2 regions of the Gordonia aurantiaca genome follow, and region 2 is predicted to be linked to the other one. Evidence: predicted binding sites of a transcription regulator. Region 2 holds the regulator's gene; the other holds the start of a gene.
The links. The regulator LexA, encoded in region 2, represses DNA repair genes until DNA is damaged. The targets are predictions, from matches to a motif close to CGAACANNTGTTCG.
Positions count from the first base shown of each region.

Region 1 (5,983 bases), on a different contig from region 2:
CGGGTGTTGTTGAACACCCGGAACAGGCTGTCGAGCCGGACGTCGACGCTCGAGGGCTGGACGAGGCCGGGATCGAACGGGTCAATCGCGAGGCGCCCGCCAGCGATCTCGGAGCGGATGTCGCGGTCGGAGAGCAGCACGTGTCGAGGTTATCGAATGATCAGGGCGGATCTGCGCCGGTGTCGTCGCGTTCGGTGGTGTCGGGACGTCCGAGCCGGCGCCGCAGCCGTCGACGGGCCTCGGCCCGCATCCGGTCGAGGATGGCGTCCGTGCGGTGCGCGTGGTTGATCCGCGGCGCCCGATCGGGATGCGATCGCGGCGGGTGCCACACCGCGCGACCTGCGTCGATGCCCTCGGCCTCGATCGTCGTGGACCACTGGTCGTCGCCGTGTCCGACCGACCGGTTGTGGGGCCCGCACGCCATCGTGAGCAGGTCGATGTCGGTGGGTCCGTTGTCGGCTTTCCACTCGACGACATGGTGCATCTCCGACTCGAAGGCCGACCGGGTGCAGGCGGGGCCGGTGCATCCGCCGTCACGACCCACCGCGGCGATCCGCTGGGCACGCGACGCGAACCGCTTGGCGCGCCCGAGGTAGAGGACCTCGCTCGTGTGGTCGCGGAAGACCTCGAGGTACTCCTGCGCCTCGGCGGCCATCTCGACCGCGTCCTTGATCGGGACGAGGGTGCCCGTCGCGGTCCGGGCCGGCGCCCCGGCCTGTTCACGCAGCGCGGATTCGCTGATGGTGATGATCAGGTGTGGCGGCAGGCCGTGATGCGACCTGCCGAGTGCGCCGCCGTCCAGTGCGTACCGGAGCAGCGCGGTGAAGGCGTCGTGGTTGCGCTTGGCCTGGGAGCGGTCGTCGCGATCGGCGGCGGCCGCGAGCACCTCCGGGTCCGCGGCCGCGGGGTCACCGGCGGGCGATTCCGGGTCGTCGGGATTGTTCATGCCCTTCGCCGCCCACACGGCCAGCACGACGTCGAGCATGGCCCGGGTCTTGGGGTCGAGGGTGGCGGTCAGCCTGGACATCAGCCGGCTGTCCTGGGGTCCGAGCCGCATACCGCGCATGCGAGCACGGTCGCGGTCATCGGTCAGCGTCCCGTCGGGATCGAGATGCGCGAGGATCTGCGCACCCAACCGGCGCAACGACGACGGATCGTAGTCGCACGCGTAGTGCGCGAGGGTCGCCTCGGCGGCCTCCTTGTCGACGGTGTCGGCAGAGGACGGGATCTTCTGCATCGTCTCGATGATCACGTCGACGTGTCGACCCGATATCGCACCTTCCGCAACACCTTTGGCGGTCTCCGGGTAACGGGCCCCGTTCAGCTCGCCTTGGAGGTCGTGGAACCTGCCGAGCGCCCACACCCGGTTCGCGAGCCGATTCGCCTCGCCGTGCCGGCCGAGCTGATGGATGAGGAACTTGGTGACGTTCTGACAACCGGCGTGCCGATACGCCGAACGTTCCTCGATCTCCACCATGGTGTCGGTGAAGATCGCAAGCATGCGCCGTTCGGCACGCTCGTGCTGGATCGCGGCCTCGAGCAGCTGCGTCTCGGAGCATTCTCCGGACCGCGTGCGGGTGATCTCGTCCAGGAGCGCATGGAGACGCTCGTACTGGTCGAGAAGAAGTGGTGTAGGTGTTGCAGACGGCTCGACGAAAGCCATGATCTGTCCCCCATCATCATGGCCAACTCGAATGTACGTTCGATTCTACCGGCGTTTTACCTGGTGCGCAACCGAAAGAGGCGGAATCGCGACACCCTCCGTGAAGGACGGGGAAGGGTTTGCTAGGCTTTCGCTCGCGAGGTGAAGACCTCGCACGCCGATGTAGTTCAATGGTAGAACATCAGCTTCCCAAGCTGAGAACGCGGGTTCGATTCCCGTCATCGGCTCCACTCGAAACCCGCTCTGAGACAGGGTTTCTGACGCACACCATCGATGCCGGTCGGCCGTCGCCGCCGATGCTGCACGCGCACTTCACCCCTTCACACGACCGCGCACCTTGTCGACCGCGTCGACCACCGCATCGGGGCGCTGGTTCTGGATGCGGTGGGTGGTCCCCGGCACCGTGGTCAGCTCCGCGTCGGGCAGGCTCGCGGCAAAGGCCGCCTTGGCCCTAGGCCAGGCGTCGGCCAGCGCCCGGTAGTCGTCCGCGTACTCCGGCGGCGGGTCGAGCATCGGCGCCTCCCGGCCGCGGACGAGGACGGCGACCGGCACCGACGGCAGCGGTCCACCTCGTCGAGAAGCGTGTCCATCGAGTAGCTTTCGGCGATGTACTCCTCCGGATAGGTGCCCGGCGCGAGCTTCGGGTGGGCGATGATTTCCCACTGGTCCGGGGTCACGCTGTCACGGAGCTCCGCATGGGCGCGTCGACGAGGACGAGCCCGGCCGTCTCGTCCGGGTAGGTGGCGGCGCAGAGCGCCTGCAACGGGCCGCCCATCGAATGCCCGACCAGCAGGTACGGCCCCGCCTTACCGGCAGCGTCCGACAATTCGTGCAGTTCGGCGACGACCTCGGCCGGGTCTCGCGGCATCGGAACCTGATCGCTGCGCGCAGGCTCGGTCCGACCGGAATCGGTGACCTCCCCCGTCGTCGACGGTGATGGTGACGAGCGAGTGGGGCGACCCGTCGTATCCTCGGCTCGACGCCTGCGACGTCGAGCCGATGCGAAGAACCAGGGGGAACGATGCGACGAGATCGGGAGCGCCGGCGCGGAACCTGCGCCCGGTGAGGCCGGAATGAGCGAGTCGCCCCCGCCCACCGGCTCTGGCGCGGGCAGACCGGGGACTCGGACAACTGCGGTCGCCACACGGGACATCACGAACCGGATGGGCCGGACGTATTACCTCGATCAGCCACTGGTGTGGCTGGTGCTCATCCCGGCCATCGTCATCGTCCCGACCGCCTCACTCGTGTTCGACGCGATCGGGGAACCCCTCTCGAAGGTGCTCCTCACGCTCGCCCTAGGCGCCTTGGGCGGTCTCGCGCTTGCGGGCCTGTTCACCTGGGGATTCCTCTACCGGGCCGCCGCGCGCGAGTGGGCCCAGAAGGTCCCCGAGGGCACGTCGATGACAGCCGAGTTCCGGCCCGACGAGATCTCGACGGGCTGGGCCGGCAACGTCTCGACGGTCCCGGTCGACGGCATCCGATGGGTCCGGTATCGCGATAGGATTGCGACATTCACCATCGCCGGCTTCGGGACGCGGCTGATCATCCCCGACGAGTTGATGCCGCCCGAGATCCGCGACGACCTGCTGAAGAGATGCGAGGGGCGCCGTCCGTTCTCCTGCCGCTCCCTCGGCACGACGGTGTCCGCCGAATCCGCCGGGCCCCCGCCCCGGATGTCCCGGAGGGTCGATCACGTCGACGACGCCATCCGCGTCGAGTACATCGCCGACGAAGGGCTGGCCGACCGGCTGCGACGCTCCATGCTCAGGCCCTTCACGATCGGATTGTTCTACCTCGCGTGTCTCGTTCCCCTCGTCGCACTGCTCACCGTCGAGGCGTATGCGATGGCCGCGCTCCCCGGAGCGGCGATCGTGGCGATGTCCCTGTTGTTCTTCACGCCGTTCTTCGGCCGCTGGTGGCTCCGGCGGACCGCGCCGCCCGGCACCCCGGTGAGCGCCGAGTACGGGCCCGATCGAATCCGGTTGCGACTCGGCACGTACGACCGCACGCTCGATCGTGCCTCGATCCGTCGGGTCGGACGGCTCGGTACCTCCCTTCGGGTGACCTCGCGGACCTCGACCGACGTGCTGCTCATCCCGGACGAGTTGCTGACGCCGGAGATCGCGACCGGACTTCTCGAGGAATTCGGACGTCCGCCCTGGTGGCGGCGGCTGGTCGACGCCCTGCGCCGACGCCTGAGGGCCTCGGCCTGATCGGGTCTCTCGCGTCACACCCACCTCTCCACACGGAATGGACCGTCCCACCGCGTCGTTGCGCCGGAGGTCAATCCATCGCCGAACAGAGGGTGCAACAGTGAAGATCGGGATCATCGGAGCAGGATTCATCGGCGGCGCACTGACCCGTCGTCTCACCGAGCTGGGACACGAGGTGCGGGTCGCCAATTCCCGCGCCCCCGAGACACTCGCCGACCTCGCGGCAGAAACCGGGGCGACCCCCGTCTGGGCGGCCGAGGCGGCCGAGGACGCCGACCTCGTCATCGTCTCCATCCCGCAGAAGAACGTGCCCGACCTGGCGCCGGGCATCCTCGACGCCCGCAAGGCGGGTGCGCCCGTGATCGAGACGAACAACTACTACCCGCAGCAACGCGACGGACTCATCGAGGCGATCGAGAGCGGGATGCCCGAGAGCGTCTGGGTGTCGGAGGAGATCGGCGCGCCGGTCTTCAAGGTGTTCAACGGGATCTACTGGAAGCACTTGCTGAAGAAGGGTCTCCCGGCCGGCGCCGAGGGACGCATCGCACTGCCGGTCGCCGGTGACGATCCCGAGCACAAGAAGATCGTGTTCGCGATCGTCGACGAACTCGGTTTCGACCCCGTCGATGCCGGTCCGCTCGTCGAGTCGTGGCGTCAGCAGCCGGGAACACCGGTGTACGGCAAGGACTTCGGCGTCGCCGACACGATCGCCGCACTCGCCGACGCCTCGCCGGAACGCACGGCGGAGTGGCGGGCGGTCTGAGTCACCGGCTCATCCGTCCCGGCCCCGGTCCGTTTGCTGTCGGTCCGGCTTCCGGGCACGACAGCCAACGGATGTCACGCGCCATCCCCCAGTAACCCGTCCACGATCGCCCGCGCGGTCGGCACCGCCGTCTCGTCACCGATCCGCGCACCCGTGTTCGCGGCCGCGACCAGCGCGTCGAGTTGGAACGCCAGTGCATGCGGGTCGTGGCCGCCCAGATGGCCCTCATCCTGGGCGCGTCGGATCTCCTTCTCCAGCAACGTGAGCCAGTCCCGTCGATCCGCGGCGATGGCGTCGCGCACCGCACCCTCCCGGCTGTCGAACTCGACCGTCGTCGCCACACGGAAACACCCACCCGGCATCACCGGTTCGGCGATGTAGTCCAACCACCGGTCGACCAGCGCGCGTAGGCGCCGGATGCCTGCCGGTTCCCCCGACGTCGGCTTCACCACATGCTCGACGAACACCTCGCGCGCGGTCTGCACCGCCGCCAGTTGCAGGTTCTCCTTGCTCCCGAACAGCGTGGCGACGCCGCTCTTGCTCACCCCCAGATCGGCGGCGAGCTTGCCGAGACTCAGGTTCGTCAGCCCCTCCACCGAGGCCACGTCGACGGCGTGCCGCGCGATCGTCGCGCGGGCCTTCGCCCCCTTGATCAGGCGCTGATCCGAGGTCTGCGTTGGGTCAACCACGTCTCCATGATGACACCAAGGCCTTGCGAAGTCGAACGAACGGTCGTACGTTGAACAATACGCACGACCGTACGTACTTCTATCGAGGAGCCGACGATGACCATCGAACAGACCCGCGCCACCGCACCCCTGACCGAGGCCGACGACCCGATGCTGCTGACCTCCGACGAGGCTCGCGCCCACCTGACCGGCCTACCGTGGCGACGGTTCGTCGTCATGGGCGACTCGGTCGCCGCCGGCACCGGCGACCCCTGGCCCGGATACGAGGATGTCCCCTGGGCCGACCGGCTCGCCGCGACGATGAGCGAGGTACGACCCGACCTCGCCTACCTCAACACCGGCGCATTCGGCGCGACGATCGATCAGGTTCGGCGCGAACAACTTTCGACGGTCCTGGACTTCGAACCCGATCTGATCCACCTCTCCGCGGGCGCGAACGACCTGCTCTCCGGCGCAGACCTCGACGACGTCGAGCACGATCTCGACACGCTGTGCGCCGTCCTCGCCGCGAGTGGGGCCCAACTGTCGATGTTCACCCTCGCCGACGCCTTCACCGACCGTCTGGTGCGGTTCCGTCCCACGTTCGCAGCCTATGCCGACATCGTCCGACGGGTCGCCGCCCACCACGGCGCGATCCTCACCGAGTTCTGGG
Region 1 covers NZ_JBDUUF010000001.1:163,440-169,422, reverse strand. The annotation lists gene dcd (dCTP deaminase) at 1-140, opposite strand, end outside; gene ABFT43_RS00765 (HNH endonuclease signature motif containing protein) at 161-1,663, opposite strand; tRNA gene ABFT43_RS00760 (tRNA-Gly) at 1,820-1,893, shown strand; gene ABFT43_RS00755 (hypothetical protein) at 1,976-2,215, opposite strand; gene ABFT43_RS00750 (alpha/beta fold hydrolase) at 2,337-2,531, opposite strand; gene ABFT43_RS00745 (hypothetical protein) at 2,827-3,879, shown strand; gene ABFT43_RS00740 (NADPH-dependent F420 reductase) at 3,917-4,642, shown strand; gene ABFT43_RS00735 (TetR/AcrR family transcriptional regulator) at 4,717-5,331, opposite strand; gene ABFT43_RS00730 (SGNH/GDSL hydrolase family protein) at 5,428-5,983, shown strand, end outside.
Region 1: ABFT43_RS00765 (HNH endonuclease signature motif containing protein) is a predicted target of LexA. The motif match lies at 1,692-1,705, and genes of this name have one in related genera.

Region 2 (5,983 bases):
CCTGCCGGATTCGACTGGTCGGTGCCCGGCATGCGGTCGGAGCTGGCGACGGCACTGGTGAAATCGCTGCCCAAGCGGCTGCGCAAGTCGATGTCGCCGGCGCAGCAGTTCGCCGACCTCGCGCTCGGCCGCCTCACGCCGCGCAGCGAACCACTCGTCGTCGGGCTGGCGCGCGAGCTGTCGGCGATCACCGGGATGGCGGTCACCCCGGCCGATTTCGACACCGACCGCATCCCGACCCATCTGCGCATGCATTTCGCCGTCGTCGACGCCCGCGGGACCATCGTCGCCCGGTCCGATTCGCTCGCCGAACTGCAACGCTCGACCAGGTCCGCCGCCCCCAAGACGGTGAAGAAGACGCTCTACCGCGAATGGACCGCCGACGGCATCGGCACGTTGCCGGTGGCGCGGACCGTCGACGTCGCCGGGCAGAAACTCACCCGGTACCCGGCCATCGACGCCGTCACCGACGACACCGGCCGTTCCCGCGGTGTCGTCGTGGTGGATGCCGCATCCGAGCAGACGCGGGAGCGGTTGCTGCGCAGGGGAATCGTCGCGCTGCTCGACCTCGCCGTCCCGCCGTTGCAGCGCCGTATCGCCGGGTCGCTGGCGGCCACCGACCGGCTCGCGCTCAGCCAGAGCCCGTATCCCGACCTCGACGCGCTGCTCGCCGATTGCACGCGACGCTCGATCCGGGACACCGTCGAGGAGCTCGATGCCGCCACGATCACCGGAGTCCGTTCACCGGAGGCATTCCGGGCGCTCGCCGAGCGTGTCCGACCCCGCATCGCCGAGGCGGCGCCCGCATATTTCGATCTGGCGGTGGAGATCCTGCGTCATGTCGCGCCAGTGCGGGCGGCGATCGACCGGCATGCCGGTTCGGTCGCGGCCGACGACGTCGCCGAACAACTCGACAATCTGGTGTTCGACGGGTTTGTGGTCGCCACCCCGCGCAGGCATCTGCAGCACGTGCCGCGCTATCTGGCGGCGGCGCAGGCGCGTCTCGAGGCGCTGCCGGCGGCCGCGGCGCGTGATCAGGCGGGTGTGGCCGTGGTGGACCGCGTCACCGAACGCTGGGCGCAGCGGCTCGCGCAGGTCCCCGAGCATCGTCGGGACCTCGTCAACGAGGAGGCCCAGTGGCTCGTGGAGGAGCTCCGGGTGGGATTGTTCGCCGAGCGACTCGGCACCGCCTACCCGGTGTCGGAGAAGCGGGTCCTACGAACTCTGGACCGACTCGGCTGATTCCCTGGCGGCCTCGCCGACCGCCTTGGCCGCGCGCAGCTCGTCGATCTCGCGCTGGAAGTCCTCGATCGAGTCGAAGGACCGGTACACCGAGGCGAAGCGAAGGTAGGCGACCTCGTCGAGATCGCGGAGGGGACCGAGGATCGCGAGGCCGACCTCGTTGCTGGGGATCTCGGCCGAACCGCTGGCACGGACCGTGTCCTCGACCTGCTGCGCGAGTTGTGCCAGTGCGTCCTCGGCGACGTCGCGTCCCTGGCAGGCGCGCCGCACTCCGCGCATGACCTTCTCGCGGCTGAACGGCTCGGTGACGCCGTTGCGCTTGACGACGGCGAGCACCGCGCTCTCCACGGTCGAGAAGCGGCGACCGCATGCGACGCAGGAGCGACGCCGGCGAATGGCCTGTCCCTCGTCAGCGACACGTGAGTCGATGACCTTGGTGTCGTCGTTCTTGCAGAAGGGGCAGCGCATCGTATCCTCACGCGGGTCGCGGGATCTCTCCGCACGGACGGTCGCCGCGCCGGGCCGTGTCTCGGCCGATCCCAGTGACATCGAGGATACCGCCGGGCCTATGAGTACCTGGGGGCCAGGAGTGGCTGACCGACCCGCAGACCAGTCGACGGCAGGTCGTTCAGTCGGACGATGTCCTCGACGACGGCCTCGCGGGGCAGGTCGGGCGCGACGCGGGCGGCGATGGTGTTCAGCGAGTCACCCGAGCGGACGTGGACGACCTCGGTGCCCACCGTCGGCGGGGTGACCGAGGCGGCGTAGTTCTGGCCGACGACCGACAGGACCCACACCGAAAGGGCAAGGCCCACGCCGGCGAGGATCGCCGCCGCGGTGCGGCGGCGACGCCGGATCGTGGATGCCGGGGCGACCTCGACGCGGGGCGCGGCGAGGGGCCCCCGACCGCGGGTGCCGACCGGCGACGCGCAGCGGGTCGAGGAGATCCGCGGGCCGTACGCCGCCGACTCAGGCAGCGGACGGTTGTCGACGGGCCGGTTGTCGCCCGGACGGCGATGGGGATTCGCCCGCCGGGGCGGGACGGACTGACGATCAGGAGCGATCCGCACGGGGTCGACACGCCTCGGGTCGACACGCCTCGGGTCGATGAGAGTCGCGGTGCGCATGGTGCCCTCCGGTTGGTCGGTCGAACGCGATGTTCGAGCCCGAACGCCGGTGTTCGAACATCGATCATCTGTTCGATGAACTGATGTTCGATTTCTACCACGCGCCCCCGACAATGTCTCGCGACACGTCGAACAAATGTTTGATGCTGTCGGTTTCGTGGGCTACGCTCGACCTCGGTCAAGCCATCTACCAGCACGTTCGGAATCGAGAGGAACCCGACCATGAGCGACGACGGCGGAAAGCGCACTCCACCGCGGGGCGCCGACGACCCCGTCCGCCCCGAGGACATCGCGGCGGCAGAGGCCTCCCTCACGCCGCGGCAGCGGGGTGTGCTCGAGGTGATCCGCAAGTCGGTGCGCGAGCGTGGCTACCCACCGAGCATCCGGGAGATCGGCGACGCGGTCGGCCTCACGTCCACCTCGTCGGTGGCGCATCAGCTGCGCACCCTCGAGCGCAAGGGGCTCCTCAAGCGCGACGCCAACCGCCCGCGCGCGGTGAACATCGCCCCGAACGAGCCGCCGACGCCGACGTCGCCGACCGGCGAGCCGCTCCCCGAGCCCACCTTCGTGCCGGTCCTCGGCCGGATCGCCGCCGGCGGCCCGATCCTCGCCGAGGAGGCCGTCGAGGACGTGTTCCCACTCCCCCGTGAGCTCGTCGGCGAGGGCTCGCTGTTCCTGCTGAAGGTCGTCGGCGAGTCGATGATCGACGCGGCGATCTGCGATGGCGACTGGGTCGTGGTCCGTCAGCAGAACGTGGCCGACAACGGCGACATCGTGGCCGCGATGATCGACGGCGAGGCCACGGTCAAGACGTTCAAGCGCCAGAAGGGTCATGTGTGGCTGATGCCGCACAACGAGTTGTTCGACCCGATCCCCGGTGACGACGCCGTCATCCTGGGCAAGGTCGTCACCGTCATCCGGCGGATCTGACACCCTCGGGTTCACTTCCGAGCACCGCGGCGGCCGCCGCGCGGGCCGCAGCCGGATCGGTGGTGGCCAGCGCAGCGGCCGCCGCGTTCTCACATGCGGTGAGAGTGACCTCGCCGAGTGCGGCGCCGACGGCCGCGGACGCGGCCGGGGCACTCGACAGCGAGGTGACGCCGAGACCCACCAGGACGCACGCCAGAGCCGGGTCGGCCGCCGCCTCGCCGCAGACGCCCACCGGTTTACCCAGGGCGCGACCGGCTTTCGCGACCGCCGCGACGAGGTGCAGTACCGCGGGTTGCCACGGGTCGGTGAGGGCGGAGAGGTCGGCCGACATCCGGTCGGCGGCCATCGTGTACTGCGTGAGGTCATTGGTGCCGATCGACACGAAGTCGACCTCGGCGAGGATCGCGGGCGCGAGGATCGCCGCGGCGGGCACCTCGACCATGACCCCGGCGACGAGGTCGCGCGCGCGTACCCGCGCCGCGAAGGCCGCGGCCTCGGCCGGCGAGGCGATCATCGGCGCCATCACCCACGGCCGGCTCCCGGTCTCCCGCGCCGCCTGTGCTATCGCGTCGAGCTGGCGTTCACGGATCTCCGGGTGCGCCAACGCGATCCGATCACCGCGCACACCGAGGGCCGGGTTGGCCTCGTCCGGGTGGTCGACGAACCGCAGCGGCTTGTCCGAGCCTGCGTCGAGGGTGCGCACGACCACCTTCCGGCCGGCGAACGCGTCGAAGACCTCGCGGTAGATGGCGGCCTGGTCGTCGACCGACGGCTCGTCGGCGCGTCCGAGAAAGGCTAGTTCGGTGCGGAACAGGCCCACCCCTTCGACGGGATGCGCCGTCGCGGCGCGGGCCGACGCGCCGTCTGCGACGTTGGCCAGGACGGCGACCTCGACGCCGTCGGCGGTGCGGCCGGGTCCGGTCCAGCCCGCGATCCGCGCGGCGCGACGTCGATGTGCCGTGACCCTCTCCTGCGCCTCCGCGGCGTCGGGGGCGACGACGACCTCTCCCGCGGTCCCGTCGACGAGAACCGGTGTGCCCACGTCGATCGCGCCGAGTCCGGGCACGGCGACGACACACGGGATCCCGAGCTGGCGCGCGATGATCGCGGTGTGACTGGTGGGGCCGCCGAGACGGGTCACCAGCGCGATGGTCGTGGCGGGGTCGAGACCCGCGGTGTCGGCGGGCGCGAGATCATCGGCGAGCAGCACCGACGGGACGTCCGGCGTCGGGACGCCGGGCTCCGGCAGGCCGAGAAGTTCGGCGACGACGCGGTCGCGGACGTCGTTGAGGTCGGTGACGCGTTCGGCCATCAGGCCGCCCATCCTGCTGAACACCGCGGCGAACTGTTCGGTTGCGGCCGCGGCCGCCGCCGGTGCGCTCACCCCCTTCTCGACGAGCTTCGTCGCCGCACCGACCCAGCCGCGGTCCTCTGCGAGCGCTGCCGTCGCGGCGAGCACCTCGGCGGCCGCGCCGGTGTTCTGTGACGCCCGGTCACGCAGGCGTGCGGCCACGACAGCTGCGGCGCGGGCGAACCGTTTGACCTCGTCCGCTCGACGATCCTCCGGCACCTCGCTGGTCGAACCGAGCGCCTCGGCGGAGTGATCGGGCCGCACCCCCGGCCAGAGCGCGGGGCCGTAGGCCACGCCACCGACGACCGGGGTGCCTGTCAGCGTCTGCGTCATGTGACCACGCTTACAAAAACGCCTTGACTTGTCAACACAAACAAGCGTAAACAGAATCACATCAACACCGAAACCAACACGATCCCACATCAGATCGGAGCAGCGTGTACGCCGAGGAGAGACAACAGGCCATCGCCGACGAGGTTCGCGTCGCGGGCCGGGCATCGGTGGCCGAGCTCGCCGCGAAGTTCGATGTGACCAGCGAGACCGTTCGTCGCGACCTCGCGGTTCTCGAGAAGGCGGGACACGTGCAGCGCGTGCACGGCGGGGCCGTCCGCCCCGAGGTGATGCGTGTCGTCGCAGAACTCGGCGTCGCCGAGCGGGAGACCGCCCAGACCGAGGAGAAGGCCGCGATCGGTCGTGCCGCGATGTCCTTTCTCCCACCCGACGGCGGATCGGTCCTGTTCGACGCCGGCACCACGACCTATCGCGCGGCCGAGGCACTGCCCCGCGATCGCACACTGACCCTCATCACCAACAGCCTGCCCATCGCCGGCCTGCTCGCCGCCCGCCACGTCGACGGCCTGCACGCACTCGGGGGCCGCGTGCGCGGCCTGACCCAGGCGACCGTGGGCGCGCAGACCGTGGCCGCACTGTCCCGGATGCGGATCACCACCGCGTTCGTCGGCACCAACGGCCTCACCGAAGCGCACGGACTATCCACTCCGGACCCCGACGAGGCGGCGGTGAAGTCCGCGATGGTCGCCGCGGCACAGCGGGTCATCGTGCTCGCCGACAGCTCGAAGATGGGCCGCGAGGAGCTCTCCGGGTTCGCGACCGTCGACGACATCGACGTCCTCGTCACAGATTCCGGGATCGACCCGCAGTTCTCGGCCGCGCTGTCCGCACGCGGCGTCGAGGTCGTGATCGCGTGATCCTGACCGTCACCGCCAATCCGAGCCTCGACCGCACTCTCGAGCTCGGCGGGCCCCTGCGTCGCGGCGAGGTCCAGCGCGCGGGAGTCGTCCGGGCGCAGCCGGGCGGCAAGGGAGTCAATGTG
Region 2 covers NZ_JBDUUF010000005.1:206,082-212,064, forward strand. The annotation lists gene hrpA (ATP-dependent RNA helicase HrpA) at 1-1,242, shown strand, start outside; gene nrdR (transcriptional regulator NrdR) at 1,216-1,710, opposite strand; gene ABFT43_RS12235 (LysM peptidoglycan-binding domain-containing protein) at 1,809-2,369, opposite strand; gene lexA (transcriptional repressor LexA) at 2,592-3,299, shown strand; gene ABFT43_RS12245 (putative PEP-binding protein) at 3,283-4,983, opposite strand; gene ABFT43_RS12250 (DeoR/GlpR family DNA-binding transcription regulator) at 5,088-5,858, shown strand; gene pfkB (1-phosphofructokinase) at 5,855-5,983, shown strand, end outside.